2 regions of the Streptomyces sp. NPDC003284 genome follow, and region 2 is predicted to be linked to the other one. Evidence: riboswitches for the same ligand, from Rfam matches in the RefSeq annotation. Region 2 holds a riboswitch; the other holds the start of a gene.
What was found. A riboswitch is a leader RNA that binds a small molecule or an ion and turns the genes downstream of it on or off. The one in region 2 is predicted to bind fluoride.
Positions count from the first base shown of each region.

Region 1: it holds a riboswitch for fluoride, as region 2 does, so the genes downstream of both, ACWDYF_RS32540 (NUDIX hydrolase) here and ACWDYF_RS01905 (inorganic diphosphatase) in region 2, are expected to answer to the same signal.

Region 1 covers NZ_JBSFSI010000023.1:103,076-110,001, forward strand. Annotated here, with positions in the region: gene ACWDYF_RS32515 (proton-conducting transporter transmembrane domain-containing protein) at 1-977, shown strand, start outside; gene ACWDYF_RS32520 (universal stress protein) at 1,030-1,491, shown strand; gene ACWDYF_RS32525 (DUF190 domain-containing protein) at 1,550-1,900, shown strand; gene ACWDYF_RS32530 (DUF211 domain-containing protein) at 1,945-2,229, shown strand; gene ACWDYF_RS32535 (hypothetical protein) at 2,241-2,771, shown strand; fluoride riboswitch at 2,853-2,916, shown strand; gene ACWDYF_RS32540 (NUDIX hydrolase) at 2,947-3,462, shown strand; gene ACWDYF_RS32545 (diacylglycerol/lipid kinase family protein) at 3,487-4,458, shown strand; gene ACWDYF_RS32550 (manganese efflux pump MntP) at 4,493-5,068, opposite strand; gene ACWDYF_RS32555 (MutS-related protein) at 5,032-6,615, opposite strand; gene ACWDYF_RS32560 (MutS-related protein) at 6,612-6,926, opposite strand, start outside.
Region 2 covers NZ_JBSFSI010000001.1:424,035-430,960, reverse strand. Annotated here, with positions in the region: gene ACWDYF_RS01920 (adenosine deaminase family protein) at 1-700, opposite strand, end outside; partial or broken gene eno (phosphopyruvate hydratase) at 873-2,142, opposite strand; gene ACWDYF_RS01910 (2,3-bisphosphoglycerate-dependent phosphoglycerate mutase) at 2,196-2,918, opposite strand; gene ACWDYF_RS01905 (inorganic diphosphatase) at 2,953-3,453, opposite strand; fluoride riboswitch at 3,500-3,565, opposite strand; gene ACWDYF_RS01900 (hypothetical protein) at 3,691-4,020, shown strand; gene ACWDYF_RS01895 (MFS transporter) at 4,043-5,218, opposite strand; gene ACWDYF_RS01890 (hypothetical protein) at 5,215-5,664, opposite strand; gene ettA (energy-dependent translational throttle protein EttA) at 5,687-6,926, opposite strand, start outside.

The DNA of each region.
Region 1 (6,926 bases), on a different contig from region 2:
GCACCGCGCGCCGCCTGCCGTGGGCGGCCGGCGGGCTCGCCGCCGGTGCCGTCACCCTCGCCGGGCTGCCGCCCACCGCGGGCTTCGTCTCGGAGTGGTTCCTGCTGGAGAGCCTGATGCAGCAGTTCCGGTACTCCGCCTTCCCCTATGGGCTCGCCCTCGCGGTGGCGGGCGCCCTGATCGCGCTGACCGCGGGTTTCGCCTCGGTCACCTTCGTCCGGATCGTCGGCATGGTCGTCCTCGGCCCCCGGGACGACCGTCCGGCCCGCCGCGCCCCGTGCCGGGCGGACCTGGGGGCCGCGGGGCGCGCGGGCGTCCTGCTGCTGGCCCTGGGCGGCCTGGCCGCCGCCGCCCTGACCCCGCTTCAGCTGCGGGTGATCGGCGCGGGTCTGGCACCGCTGGTGCCGCAGGAGGTCAGCGCGGGCGCGCTGGTCTCTCCCTGGGTCGTGCAGCCCGTCTTCGCCGGGTTCTCCAGCCTCTCCCCGAGCTGGCTGTGGGTGGTGATGCCGGTGCTGTGCGCGGGCGTCCTGGTGCTGCTGGTGGCGGCCTCGCGCGGCGGGGCCCTGCGGGTGCGGCGGGTCCCGGCGTGGCGTTCGGCGAGCGGCGGTGTGCACGGCGACGACCGGTACACCCCCTTCGGGTACGCCAACCCGACCCGGCGTGTCCTGGGCGCCGTGCTGCGCACCCGGACCCGCGCCACCCCTGCCGGAGAACCACCGGAACCGGGACCGGCGCGACCGGACCCGGGACCGGAGGGTGCCGGGCCGGTGCGCACGGCGGCGACCGGAGGCACCCTCGACTACGCGTCCGACGTGGTGGAGGTCGTCGAGGTGTATCTGTACCAGCCGTTCTACCGTCCGCTGCGCGCGCTGGTGGCCGCGGCCAAACGCCTCCAGTGCGGCCGCCTGGACGCCTATCTGACCTACATGCTGATCGCCCTGGTCGGCGCCCTGGCGCTTGTGGCGGCCCTGTCATGAGCGGCCCGGCGGCGGCCGTGCCCGCGACCCGTCCTCGTGAAGGAGGAGGCCCATGACCGCGTCACCGTTCCACAGGATCCTCGTCGGCTGGGACGCCTCGCCCGCCGCCCGCGCGGCGCTGGCGGCCGCGGTCGCCCTGGCGGGCGACCGGGGCGGCGTCCTGGTGCGCGCCGTGCTCGTACCGTCCGAGCACACCGAGACCGGCGGTGAGCGCACCCGCGACCTCGGCGCCCAGCGCGCCTGGGCGCAGGAGCGCTTCGACCGGGCGTGGCAGGCGCTGCCGCCCTTCGCCGGGCAGCTCCGCCTGGACTGGGGCACCGGCACGGACATCGCCGCCGACCTCGTCGCGAGCGCCGCCGAGCACGGCTGCGACCTGATCGTCCTGGGCCGCCACGGCGCGGACAGCCATCTGCGGGCCCGGCCGCTGGGCGACGTGGTGCGGCGGGTGACCGAGCGGGCCGCCCTGCCCGTGCTCGTGGTCCCCGCCGCGGCGCCCCCCGAGGACACCGGGTGAGAACGCCCCCGCACCAGGAACCCACGAGCAGTACATCAACCGAACGGAGCAACCGCGCATGAGCAGGCACACCCGCCCCGGACTGAAGGTCACCGTCCTCGTGGGCGAGAACGACACCGTGCACCACAAGCCCCTGGCCACCGAGATCGTGCACCGCGCGCACAAGGCGGGCATCGCCGGGGCCAGCGTCTTCCGCGGTGTCGAGGGCTACGGCGCCCACTCCCGCATCCACACCCAGCGCATCCTGTCCCTGAGCGAGGACCTGCCCATGGCGGTCGTCTTCGCCGACTCCCCGGAGAAGGTACGGGCGTTCTTGCCGGAGCTCGACGGGATCGTCTCCGAAGGGGCGGCCATCCTGGAGGAATGCGAACTGGTCCGCTTCGGCCCGGACGACCGTCCCGGCGCGTAGGCACACCGACAGGACACGCAGGCACTTCGACAAGGACACCGCTCATGCCGATCCGCCGACTGGTCCTCGATGTCGACATGGCCATCAGCGAGCCGAGCCTCACCCATCTGGCGCAGAAGATCGAGAACGTGCCGGGCGTCCAGGCCGTCAACATCTCCGTGACCGAGATCGACGTCGAGACCATCGGGACCGACGTCACCATCGAGGGCGACGACCTGGACCTGCCGGCCATCCAGCGGGCCATCGAGCACGCCGGTGCCGTCGTGCACAGCACCGACGAGGTGGTCGCGGGCGCCTACACACTCGACCGGACCCCCCGCAAGAGATGACCGTCTCCGTCATGAGGGCCGCCGAGACCGTCCGGCTCCCCCTCGTCCTCGGGATCACCGACGGCCTGCTCAACGCCCTCACCCTCGCCTCCGCCTCCCTCACCGGGTCCGGCACACCGGTCAGCTGGAGCCTGGCGGTGCGGGTCGGCTGTGCCGCGCTGGTCACCTCCGCCTTCACCGTCATGGTGGCCGACTACGCCGAACGCCGGGCCCATCTCGCGCACATCACCCGGCAGCTCAGCCTCGGCCACGACCGGAAGATGGCCACCACGCACCTGGGGCGGCTCGCCCTGCTGCGGTCCTGGCGGGCCGCGCTCGTCGCCTGTGCGGCCAGCTTCGCGGGGGCCGCGCTGCCGCTCGCGCTGGGCGCGGTCCTGCCCGGCCCGCCGTGGATCGTCGTGGCCCTCGCCGTCCTCGCCCTGTCCGTCCTCGGCGCCGCACTCGCCCGTCTCCTGACCGCCCGCCCCGTCCTGTGGGCGCTGGCCATGGCGGCGGGCGGCGTCGCGACCACCTGGGTCGGCATCCGGCTGCGCATCGCGTGACCGGCCGGGCCGCGCGCGGGGTCCGCCGGGCCGCGCGGAGGACTTGCGGACGGACCGGGGACGTACGCCACAATGGGAGGGCGTCGCCATGGCGATGGGGCTCGCCACAACCGCAGGACCTCCTGCTGATGGCCTCTACCGGTAACACCCGCACATCATCTGCGAGGAGATCGGCATGAGGATGCCCGACGATGTCCTGCTGCGCTGCTCCGCCGTCGTCTTCCGGGGCGAGTCGGTGCTGCTCGTCCACCGCACCGCGCGGGGCGCGGACGACTGGGTGCTGCCCGGCGGCACCCCCCGCGCGGGCGAGAGCATGGTGGCCTGCGCCCGCCGCGAGACCCGCGAGGAGACCGGCCTCGCGGTGGAACCGGCCCGGGTCGCGTTCGTCCTGGAGGCCGTCGATCCGGACAGCGGGCGGCGGACCGTGGACCTGGTGTTCACCGCGGGCCGCGCGCCCGGCCAGACGCCCGCCTCCCGGGAGGAGGGCATGACGGCCGAGTTCGTGGCGTTCCCCCGGCTGCGCGAGCTCGACATGAAACCGCCGCTGGCGGGCCATCTGCCGGGCCTCTTCCACCGGGGCGGGCGCCGGTACGCGCCCTACCTGGGCAACCTGTGGCGCCCGCAGAACGGCACCCGGGTCACCCGCGCCCTGTCGGCGCTGCCCCTGCTCCCCCCGTTCCGTTCCCGGTGACGCCCGGACGGGGCTGAGCGCGCCATGGCCGCGGAGCGTCGGGGCCGTCCGGCGCCGATGGGGCGCGCGGACCCGTCCCGCGTACGGCCGCTGCCCGGCGGGGCCGGACTGCGGGTGGTGGCCAACCCGGCCGCGACCGGCGCGGAGCGCGCCCTCGCCGAGTTGCGGAGCCTGCTGCCCCGGGCCCGCCCGGTCACCGTCCGCTCCCCCGACGGCCTGCCCGCCGCCCTGGAGGCGGCCGCCCGCTCGGCGGCCGAGGCGGGCGGGGCGCTGGGGGTGGTCGGCGGTGACGGCTCGGTCAACGCGGCGGCCCGCGCCGCGCTGCGCCACGGCCTCCCGCTCGCCGTCTTCCCCGGCGGCGCGCTCGACCACTTCGCCGGTACGGCCGGTCTGCGTTCCGTCTCCGTGGCGGCCGCCGCCGTGCAGGAGGGCCGGGGAGCGGCCGTCGACGTGGCCCTGATCGGCACGCCGGGCGCCCACCGGCCGCCCCGGGTGTTCCTGAACACCTTCGCCCTGGGTGCCTACGCCGATCTGGTCCGCTTGCGGGAACTGGTCCGCCGCCGCTGCGGACGGCGGGCCGCCACGGCGCTGGCGCTGCCCCTGGCCAGCGGCACCGCCCGGCCCTTCACGCTGCGCCTGGACGGCACACCACGCCGCCTCTGGCTCCTCTTCGCGGGAAACGGCGTGTACCGGCAGCACTCCCTGCACGCCCTGCCGACGCGCGAGCGGCTGTCGGACGGCCTGCTCGACGTGCGGCTGCTCGACGCGGACGCCGGGCAGCGGCACGGGCGGCTGGCCGCCCTCCTGGCCGAGGCGGTCGACGCACCGCACGCGCTCGTCCTTCCCGAACAGCACGTCGTGCCCCGGCTGCGGCTGACCGGCCTGCGCGGTCTGACCTACGCCTACGACGGCGAGACGGCCACCGCCCCCGACGCGCTGACCCTGACGGCTGCGCCCGCCGCCCTGCTGCTGTACCGCCCGGTGCCCGCGGAGTGACCGTGGGGCCGGGCGGCGCGGGCCCGGAACCGGGCTATGTCCCGGTCGCCTCGTGCACACCGACACCGATCAGCACGGCGGCGGCGACGGCGGGCGACCAGGCGCCGACGACCCTGGCGGCCACCCCGGTCCCCAGTCTGTTGCCGAGCCAGATCATCGCGTAGCCCCAGAACGTGACGGCCGCGGCGACGCCCCACAGCGGGACCGCCGCCGAGACCGTGGCCCCGAAGCCGTTGGCGACATTGGTGAACGACAGGCCGACGCCGAGCAGCAGGCCCTGGCGCGGGCCGGGGGGCGCGGACACCGGCGGCGCGGTGCGGTGGACGCGGCGGGGCCGTACGTACATCTGGTACAGGTAGAGGAGCGCCACCGACACGAGCACCCCGCACGCAACCAGGCCGGCGGCGGCCGGTGGCACCCGGCGTGAGACGAGGTCTCCCCCGTACGCGCCCAGCAGGACGCTGCCCAGGCCGACCGTGTTGACGAGCGCGTTGATCCGGTGCGGGAACCTGATCCCGGCGACACCGTAGGCGAGGCCCACCCCCCAGTTGTCGAAGTTGGCCGCCAGGCCGATCAGATCGGCCGTGACCGCGGTGCGCAGCCAGTCCATGGGCGTCCCGTTCCGCGCTCGTCGAGGGGTGCCGCGCCCACCGGAGCCGTCGGCCGCTCGCCGAAGACGCGCGCGTACAGATCGGCGCCGTGGGCGGTGGGTTCGGGCGGGCCCTCGACCAGCCGGTGGGTGCGGCGGCCGTCGGGGGTGCGCTCGGCGCGCAGGAACACGGTCCCGGCGCCGTGCGGGCGGTGCGTGTACAGGCCGTGGGACAGCTCGTAGAGGTGGGTGACGCACACCGCCTTCACCCCCGCCTCGGTCAGGGCGCCGAGGATCTGCCGGTGGATCTCCGCGCCCTCCCGCTCGTCGGTGGCGGCGAACGACTCGTTGAACAGGACGAGGCCGCGCGCGGTGAGGCGGTCGGCGATGCCGCTCATCCGTGCCAGCTCCTCGTCCAGTTTGCCGCTGACCAGGTCCGGGTCCTCCTCCCGCCGGAAGTGGGTGAACACCTGGTCGCGCGGGTCGGCGGCGAAGGAGACGGCGGCGGCGAACATGCCGCTCTGCGCCATGAGATGGGCCAGTCCCACGGCGCGCAGGAAGGTGGACTTGCCGCCCTCGTTGGCCCCCGTGACCACCAGCAGCCGGGCCCCGTCCGCGTCCACGTCGCTGCCGACGACGGGGCCGGTGCCGCGCAGCGCGAGACACACGTCGTACAGGCCGCGGCAGGTGAGGACCGGTGTGCCCGGGGGCGCGGGATCGGGGCGGCACACCGGTGCGCCGCGGGCGGCGAGCGCCGCGCGCAGGTTGAGGCAGCCGGTGCAGAAGCCCAGTTCGCGGCGGAGCGCGGTGAAGAAGGCCAGGATGTGGTCGCAGGAGCGGGCCAGCGCGTCGGCGGCGAGGTCGAGGCCGCGCCCGCGCAGCTCGCCGAGCGCCCTGGCCCCGGCTTCGTCGCGTTCGGGCAGGTGGTACGTGTACGCCGGGGGTCCGAAGGAGGTGAACAGGTCGCGCCAGCCGCGCTTGTGCGGCGGTTCGCGCAGCACGTATCCCGCGCCCCGGCAGCCGTGGGTCGGCCGGGCGCTGACCAGGACACCGCCGCGGAAGCGCAGCCGCTCGGCGTGGCCGCGCAGCCGGGTGAGGCAGTCGTCGTCGAGTTCGGCGGCCAGCATGGCGAAGAATCGTCGGAACCCGGCGGAGCGGAACTCCCCGGCACGCGTGTCGGCCAGGTGCCGCAGCCGCTGGAGGAGTCCGAGGAACAGCGCGAGGACGTCCAGCGAGCGGGCGAGGGACGCTTCGGGGGAGCGTACGAAGCTGCCGAAGACGCGCTTCTCGCGGGCCAGGGCCTCGGTGGCCAGGGCGTACAGCTCGCGGACCGTCTCCGGTTGCCGCAGGCAGTCGGCCAGGACGTCCTGCCGGTAGCGGATCTCCTCGGGGTCGGTGAGCGGGGACATCATGACCCGGCGGGCGCATTCGTACAGGAAGGCGTCGCCGTCGGCCATCGCCGCGTACAGCGTCCCGAGGTCCAGGTCCCGCGTCAGGTCGTCCTCCTGCGGGCCGGGCGCGGTGTCCCAGGCCGGGTCGCGGTCGCGGTGCAGGAGCCGCGCCCTCACGGCCGGATCCTGGCGCGCAGGCGGTCGTGGGTGAGCCCGTGGCGTTCGGCGACGGCGACGGCGTGGGAGAGGCCGTCGGCGGGGCCGCGTGCGATGCGGAAGGTGCGCACGGCCGGGTCGTCGGGGTCGACGGCGGCGACCATGCTCACGGTGGCCTCGCCCAGCCGGGACAGTTCGTCGACGAAGGTGACGCAGACGCCGATCAGACCGCGGTCGATGAACTGCCGGAGGGTGCGGGTGCCGAGCAGCACGGCGTCGTCGAGCGTGGTGGAGGTGAACACCTCGTTGAGGACGACGACGCCGCCCGGTGC
Region 2 (6,926 bases):
CGCCGGCCGTCAACTTGCGGTGCAGGGCGGCCAGGTCGGGGTCCCAGCCGACCTGGTCGGCGAGCTTCTTCGCGCCGTCGGAGGCGGGCGTGACCAGCGTCTCCAGATAGGACTGGTTCTGGACGGCGAGGTGGTCGGCGACGTCGGCGAGCAGCTTGCCCCGGTGGCGCCAGGTCACCTCGCCGAACTTGCCGAAGGTGTCGAAGAAGTGGTCGTGGCCGTTGCCGCCGGGCGGGAAGTCCTGCATGGACCAGGCGCGCACGATCGCGTCGCGGAACGCCTTGTCGGTGCGGGCGTCGGCGGCGGGCCGGGTACCGGCGCCGCAGGGCGGGGGCACGGCCGTCATCGTCGCGGTCTGGATGCACAGGCCGTCCTCGGCGGCCAGTTCGACGAGGTACTCGGTGGTGACCGCGCCGGAGAGGTGGTTGTGCAGGTCGCCGCCCTTGGGCATGCGCTGGAAGAAGCGGCGCAGGGCCGCGGGGTCGCGCCGGATCGAGCGCAGGTAGGCGTCGGTCGCGGCTTCCGCCCGGGTGGCGGGCGGCCGTGCGGCGGCGGGGCGGCTCGCGGGCCGGGCGGCCGTGGCGGAGGCGGCGGCCGGCGCGGCCGGTACGGCGGCCAGCGTCGAGAGCGCGGTGAACAGGACGACACCTGAGGTGGTCAGAGCCCTGCGTCGGGGCCCGGACCGCGTGGATTCGGTAATCACGCCTGCATCATCACGATGCCGGGCGCCCCGGGTCAGGCGAGCGGGCGGAGATCCACTCGACAGGGTGACACCGGCCCGCGGCCGTACGGGGTGCTCACCCCGGACCGCCGCGCGCGTGCGCCCCGCCGGGCGCCGTCGGTCCGGCGCCGGGCGGGGCGGGTGTGCCGCGTCAGCCGGCCAGTCCGAACTGCAGCTCGGGGTGGGCCTCGGCGATCTCGATCAGCCGGTTGTACTTGGCGACGCGCTCCCCGCGGGCCGGGGCACCGGACTTGAGCTGGCCGCAGCCGGTGCCGACGGCCAGGTCGGCGATGAAGGCGTCCTCGGTCTCGCCCGAGCGGTGGGAGACCATCTGCGTGTACCCGGCCTCCCGGCAGATCCGCATCGCCTCCAGGGTCTCGGTGACGGTGCCGATCTGATTGACCTTGATGAGCGCGGAGTTGGCGACCTTCCGGCCGATCGCCTCGGTGAGGATGGCCGGGTTGGTGACGAAGATGTCGTCGCCCATGATCTGCGTCCCGTGGCCCAGCCGGGCGGTCAGCCGGACCCAGCCGTCCCAGTCGTCCTCGGCCAGGCCGTCCTCGATCGACCAGACCGGGAAGCGGTCGACGATCTCCTCGTAAGCGGTCGATGAGGCGGTCCGTGCTCAGTTGCTCTCCCGCCACCCGGTAGCCGTCGCCGTCGCGGAACTCGCTGGCCGCCGGGTCCAGGGCGATGGCCACCCCGTCCCGGCCGGGGGTGTGGCCCGCGTCGCCGATCGCCTCGACGAGCAGCCGCAGGACGTCCTCGGGCCGGTCGACGGCGGGGGCGAAGCCGCCCTCGTCGCCCAGCCCGGTGGTGTGCCCTTCCGCGGCGAGCCGGGCCTTGAGCCGCCCGTAGATCTCCGCTCCGGCCCGCACCGCCTCGGGCAGGCTCGGCGCGCCGAGCGGGGCGAGCATGAACTCCTGGAAGTCGAGCGCGTTCGCGGCGTGGGCGCCGCCGTTGACGACGTTGAAGTGCGGCACCGGCAGCCGCGGGGTGGTGCCCGCGACCCGGGCGAGGTGCTGCCACAGCTCCCGCCCGGCGAGGGCGGCCTCGGCGCGCCAGGCGGCGAGGGAGACCCCGACGACGGCGTTGGCGCCGAGCCGGGACTTGGTGCCGGTGCCGTCCAGCTCGATCAGTGCCCGGTCGAGGTCGGCGGCCGAGTCGAAGGCGCGGCCGGTCAGGGCGCGGGCGATCTCGCCGTTGACGTGCCCGACCGCGGCCAGGACGCCCTGGCCCCGGTAGCGGGCCTCGTCCCCGTCGCGCAGTTCGACGGCCTCCCGGGTGCCGGTGGAGGCCCCGGAGGGCACACCGGCCCGGGTCCGGGTGCCGTCGTCGGTCGTGAGGGTGACGGCGAGGGTGGGGCGGGCGCGGGAGTCGAGGATCTCGACGGCGTGCAGCTCGGCGGGGCGCAGAGTCATGGGGGTCTTCCTCCGGGGTGCGGGGGTGGTGGATCGAGGGCGGGGCGCCGGGGTCAGTGGCCCTCGGCGGCCACCAGGTCGGCGCGGGCGGCGCTGCCGGGGTCCAGGTAGGTGCCGTGGCGTACGAGGGGACGCAGGTCGCCGTCGAAGTCGTGGCGCAGGGGTGCGCCGGTGGGGATGTCGAGCCGTTCCGCCTCGTCGCCGGTGAGGCGGTCCAGCACGGCCGCCAGCGCGCGCAGGGAGTTGCCGTGCGCGACGACCAGCACGGTGGCTCCGGTGCGCAGTTGGGGTACGAGGACGTCGGTCCAGTAGGGGACGACCCGGGTGATCATGTCGGCCAGGCTCTCCACGGCGGGCACCGCGTCGGGACGCAGGGCCGCGTAGCGCGGGTCGGCGCGCAGCCGGGCCAGCGCGTCGGCGGGCAGCGGGGCGGGGCGGCCGTGCAGCGAGCGGCGCCAGTGCCGGTAGCGGCCGGGGCCCGCCTCCTGCCGGACCTCGTGCTTGAGGCGGCCGGTCAGGGCCCCGTACTGGCGCTCGTTCAGCCGCCAGCTGCGGCGTACGGGGATCCACAGCCGGTCCAGCGTGCCGAGGGCGAGGTCGGCGCTGTGCACGGAGCGGCGCAGCAGGGAGGTGTGGACGACGTCCGGCAGGAGCCCTTCGCGGGCGATCGACCGGGCCGCCCGGACGGTCTCTTCCTCGCCCCGGGGGGTGAGGGGCACGTCGGTCCAGCCGGTGAAGCGGCCCTCCGCGTTGGTGGTGCTCTGGCCGTGCCGCATGAGGACCAGGGTGCCCACCGGGCGGGCGCGCGGCTCAGTCACCGGTCGTTCCCGGGGTGGCCGCGGCCCGCTCCCGGGCGGCACCGATCTCCGCGTACGCCTGCTCGCGGCCCTCCCAGTGGGAGCCCTCGACGGACTTGCCGGGTTCCAGGTCCTTGTAGACCTCGAAGAAGTGGGTGATCTCCAGGCGGTCGAACTCGGGGACGTCGTCGATGTCCCGCAGGGGCGCGTAGCGCGGGTCGTGGGCGGGGACGCAGAGGATCTTCTCGTCCGGGCCGTGCTCGTCCTTCATGACGAACATGCCCACCGCCCGGCATTCGACGGCGCAGCCGGGGAAGGTCGGCTCGCCGGTGAGCACCAGCGCGTCCAGCGGGTCGCCGTCGCGGCCCAGGGTGCCCTCGATGTAGCCGTAGTCGGCCGGGTACTTGGTGGAGGTGAACAGCAGCCGGTCCAGCCGGATGCGGTGCAGTTCGTGGTCCATCTCGTACTTGTTGCGGGACCCCTGCGGGATCTCCACGGTCACATCGAACTCCACGGGAGCCTCCTGGCGACGGGAGCCGTCCTCATGGCACGGCTCAGCTGTTCTGCCAGGGACCGTCAGCGGCATGATGCCGCGGTTCGCGGTGAGCCCCATCACCGACGCGCTGGGCGCATCCACAGTGTGCCCCATGGATCACCTGCACGGGTATCCAGGGTACGCCGGACGGAGCAGCTCCGTGGGCGGAGCCCCGCGACGTACGCTGGAGGTGCGGGAAGACCCGGGGAGGATGCCATGTCCGGCGCCGTCTCCAGCTCCCACGGGAGCGCGCACCTCACTGTCTCGGCGGGACTCTTCGCGCCCGCGTGGCTGCCGCCCGGGGGCCGGGGCAACGGTCTGCGGGCGGTGTCCTGGGCGCCGGTCGCCGACATCCCCGCGCGCCGGGTCGACGAGGTGCTCGACGCGCTGCGCGAGGCGGGGGTGCCCGCGCACGCGGCGCCCGCGCCCCGGCCGGTCCGGGTCGTGACGCCGGGCGAAGGCGCGCCGGGGACCGTGTGGCGGCTGCGGGTGGGCTCGCAGGCCTACGGGAGGGCCGAGGACGTGCTGATGCGGCTGCTGCGGTGAGCCGCCCGGTCCCGCGCGGCGCTCAGGCGATGTGGCGCACCTTGAGCAGCAGCGGGACCGCGGCCAGTTGCAGGGCTACGGAGAAGACCACCAGGCCGGTGACGGAGTGGTCGTAGAGGGCCCCGAGGGCGAGGCTGCCCGCGCACCAGCACAGGCCGAAGCCGGTGTCGAAGAGGCCGAAGGCGGAGGCCCGGCGGCCGGGGGCGGTCATGCCGGTGAGGGCGGCCCGGACCACGGACTCCTGGGCGGCCGTGCCCAGCCCCCACAGCACCACGCCGCACACGGCGGCCACCGGGCCGCCGAGGAAGACCAGCGGCGGGAAGCACGCCGTCAGCAGGGTCGCGCCCACCACCGTCCGCAGCCCCCACCGGTCGAACAGACGGCCGAGCGTGAGCGCGGCGAGGGCCTCGGTGGCCATGGCGACGGCGTACAGGACGGGGATCCAGGGGGCGGCGACGACGTGCGCCCGGCCGAAGTGGTAGGCGATGAGCGGGTAGTCGGCGTAGGCGGCGGCGATCAGGCCCATGGCCGCCAGATAGGTCCGGAAGGCCCGGGGGGTGCCGTGTCTGCCGGGGACGTCCTCGCCGGTGTCCAGGCCGGACGGGTCGGGGTACTGCCGCCACGCGGCGGCCAGGACGAGCAGGGTGAGCGCGGCCGGTACGGCGAGCACGGCGAAGCCCGTGCGGTAGCCGCCGTGCAGCGCGAGCACACCGGCCACGACGAGCGGGCCGGTCATCGCGCCGGCCGCGTCCAGGGCCTCCCGTACGCCGAAGACCCGGCCGCGGCCCAGCTCGGCGGTGGCGTGGGCGAGCATCGCGTCCCGGGCGGGGGTGCGCAGGGCGCGTCCGGCGCGCTCGGCGGCGATCAGCACGGCGGCCACCGGCCACTGCCCGGCCAGGGCGAGCAGCGGCACCGCGACCATCTGCACCAGGTAGCCGGCGGCGGTGATCGGCCAGTACCGGCCGGTGCGGTCGGCGGCCCGGCCGGACACGAACCGCAGTGCGTAGCCGAGGAGTTCGCCGGCGCCCGCGATCACGGAGACGGCGAGGGCACCGGCGCCGAGCGAGCCGAGGAAGGGGCCGGTGATGCCGCGCGCGCCCTCGTGGGCCATGTCGGAGAACAGGCTCACCACGCCGATGAGCAGCACGAAGCGCAGCGCGGTGCCGCCCGCCGGGCCGCGGCGGCCGGCGCCGCTCACCGCTTCGGGTCCGCCGGTGGCTCCGGGGAGCCGTGCGCGAGCCCGCGGCCCGTGCTCCGGCCGGAGCCGTCCGCGCCGCCGTCCGGCGGGAGGCCGCAGGGGACGTCGGTGACGCGGCGGCGGCGCAGGCCCGCGTGGCGGGCCAGGGCGCGGGCGGCGCCGTGCAGGGTGCGATAGGCGCCGATCTCGTGGGCGGTGCCCGCGGGGACGGCGACCCAGCGGGCGCGGCGGCCGTCGCGGTGGTGGCGGGCGCGGCCGAGCGGGCGTCCGCCGACCGCGACGACCTGGATGACGAAGTGGCCGGGGAAGAGCGGGGTGCAGGCCAGGCGGCCGGTGCGGGCGAGCCGGCCGAGGGCCTGCTCCTCGCGCAGGTGCCACTCGGCGTTGACGACGGTGACGCGGGCCGTGCGCAGGGCCGCCACCGCCGCCCGGTCGAGGTCTGTCATGGCGCGGTGCTCCTGTCGGGCGTCAGCCGCGGACCAGCCGCCGGTGGGTGACCGGGTGCGGGCGGGCGGCCTCCTCGCCCAGACGCTGCCGCTTGTTGGCCTCGTAGTCGGCGAAGTTGCCCTCGAACCAGAACCAGTGGGCGCCGCCCTCCCAGGCGAGCACATGGGTGGCGACGCGGTCCAGGAACCACCGGTCGTGCGCGGTGATCACGGCGCAGCCGGGGAAGGCGAGCAGCGCGTGCTCCAGCGAGGCCAGGGTCTCCACGTCGAGGTCGTTGGTCGGCTCGTCCAGCAGCAGCAGGTTGCCGCCCTGCTTGAGGGTGAGCGCCAGGTTGAGCCGGTTGCGCTCGCCGCCGGACATCAGGCCGACGGGCTTCTGCTGGTCGGCGCCCTTGAAGCCGAAGGTGGCGACATAGGCGCGCGAGGGCAGTTCCACACCGCCGACGCGCAGGTGCTCCTGGCCGCCGGAGACCGCCTCCCACACGCCGGCGGCCGGGTCGAGCCCGGCGCGGTCCTGGTCGGCGTAGGAGATGCGGACCGTGTCGCCCAGGCGCAGGGTGCCGCTGTCGGGCCGCTCCTCGCCGACGATCATCCTGAAGAGCGTCGTCTTGCCGACGCCGTTGGGGCCGATCACGCCGACGAGGCCGCCGCGCGGCAGCGAGAAGGACAGGTCCTCCATCAGCAGCCGGTCGCCGTGGCCCTTGGTGAGGTGGTCGGCCTCCAGGACGAGGCTGCCCAGGCGCGGGCCCGGCGGGATCCGGATCTCCTCGAAGTCCGGTTCGCGGCGGCGCGCGGCCTCGCTCGCCAGTTCCTCGTAGCGCTGCACGCGTGCCTTGGAGGCGGCCTGCCGGCCCTTGGCGCCCGCGCGCACCCAGGCCAGTTCCTCGGCGAGCCGCTTCTGCCGCTTGGCGTCCTTGCGGCCCTCCACCTGGAGGCGGGCGGCCTTGGTCTCCAGGTAGGTGGAGTAGTTCCCCTCGTAGGGGTGGACGCGGCCGCGGTCGATCTCCAGGATCCAGCGGGCGACGTTGTCCAGGAAGTACCGGTCGTGGGTGACCGCGACGACCGTGCCCGGGTAGTCGGCCAGGTGCTGTTCCAGCCAGGCCACGGACTCGGCGTCCAGGTGGTTGGTCGGCTCGTCCAGGAGCAGCAGGTCCGGCTGGGACAGCAGCAGCCGGCACAGCGCGACCCGGCGGCGCTCACCGCCCGACAGTCCGCGGACCGGGGTGCCGGGCGGCGGGCAGCGCAGGGCGTCCATGGCCTGC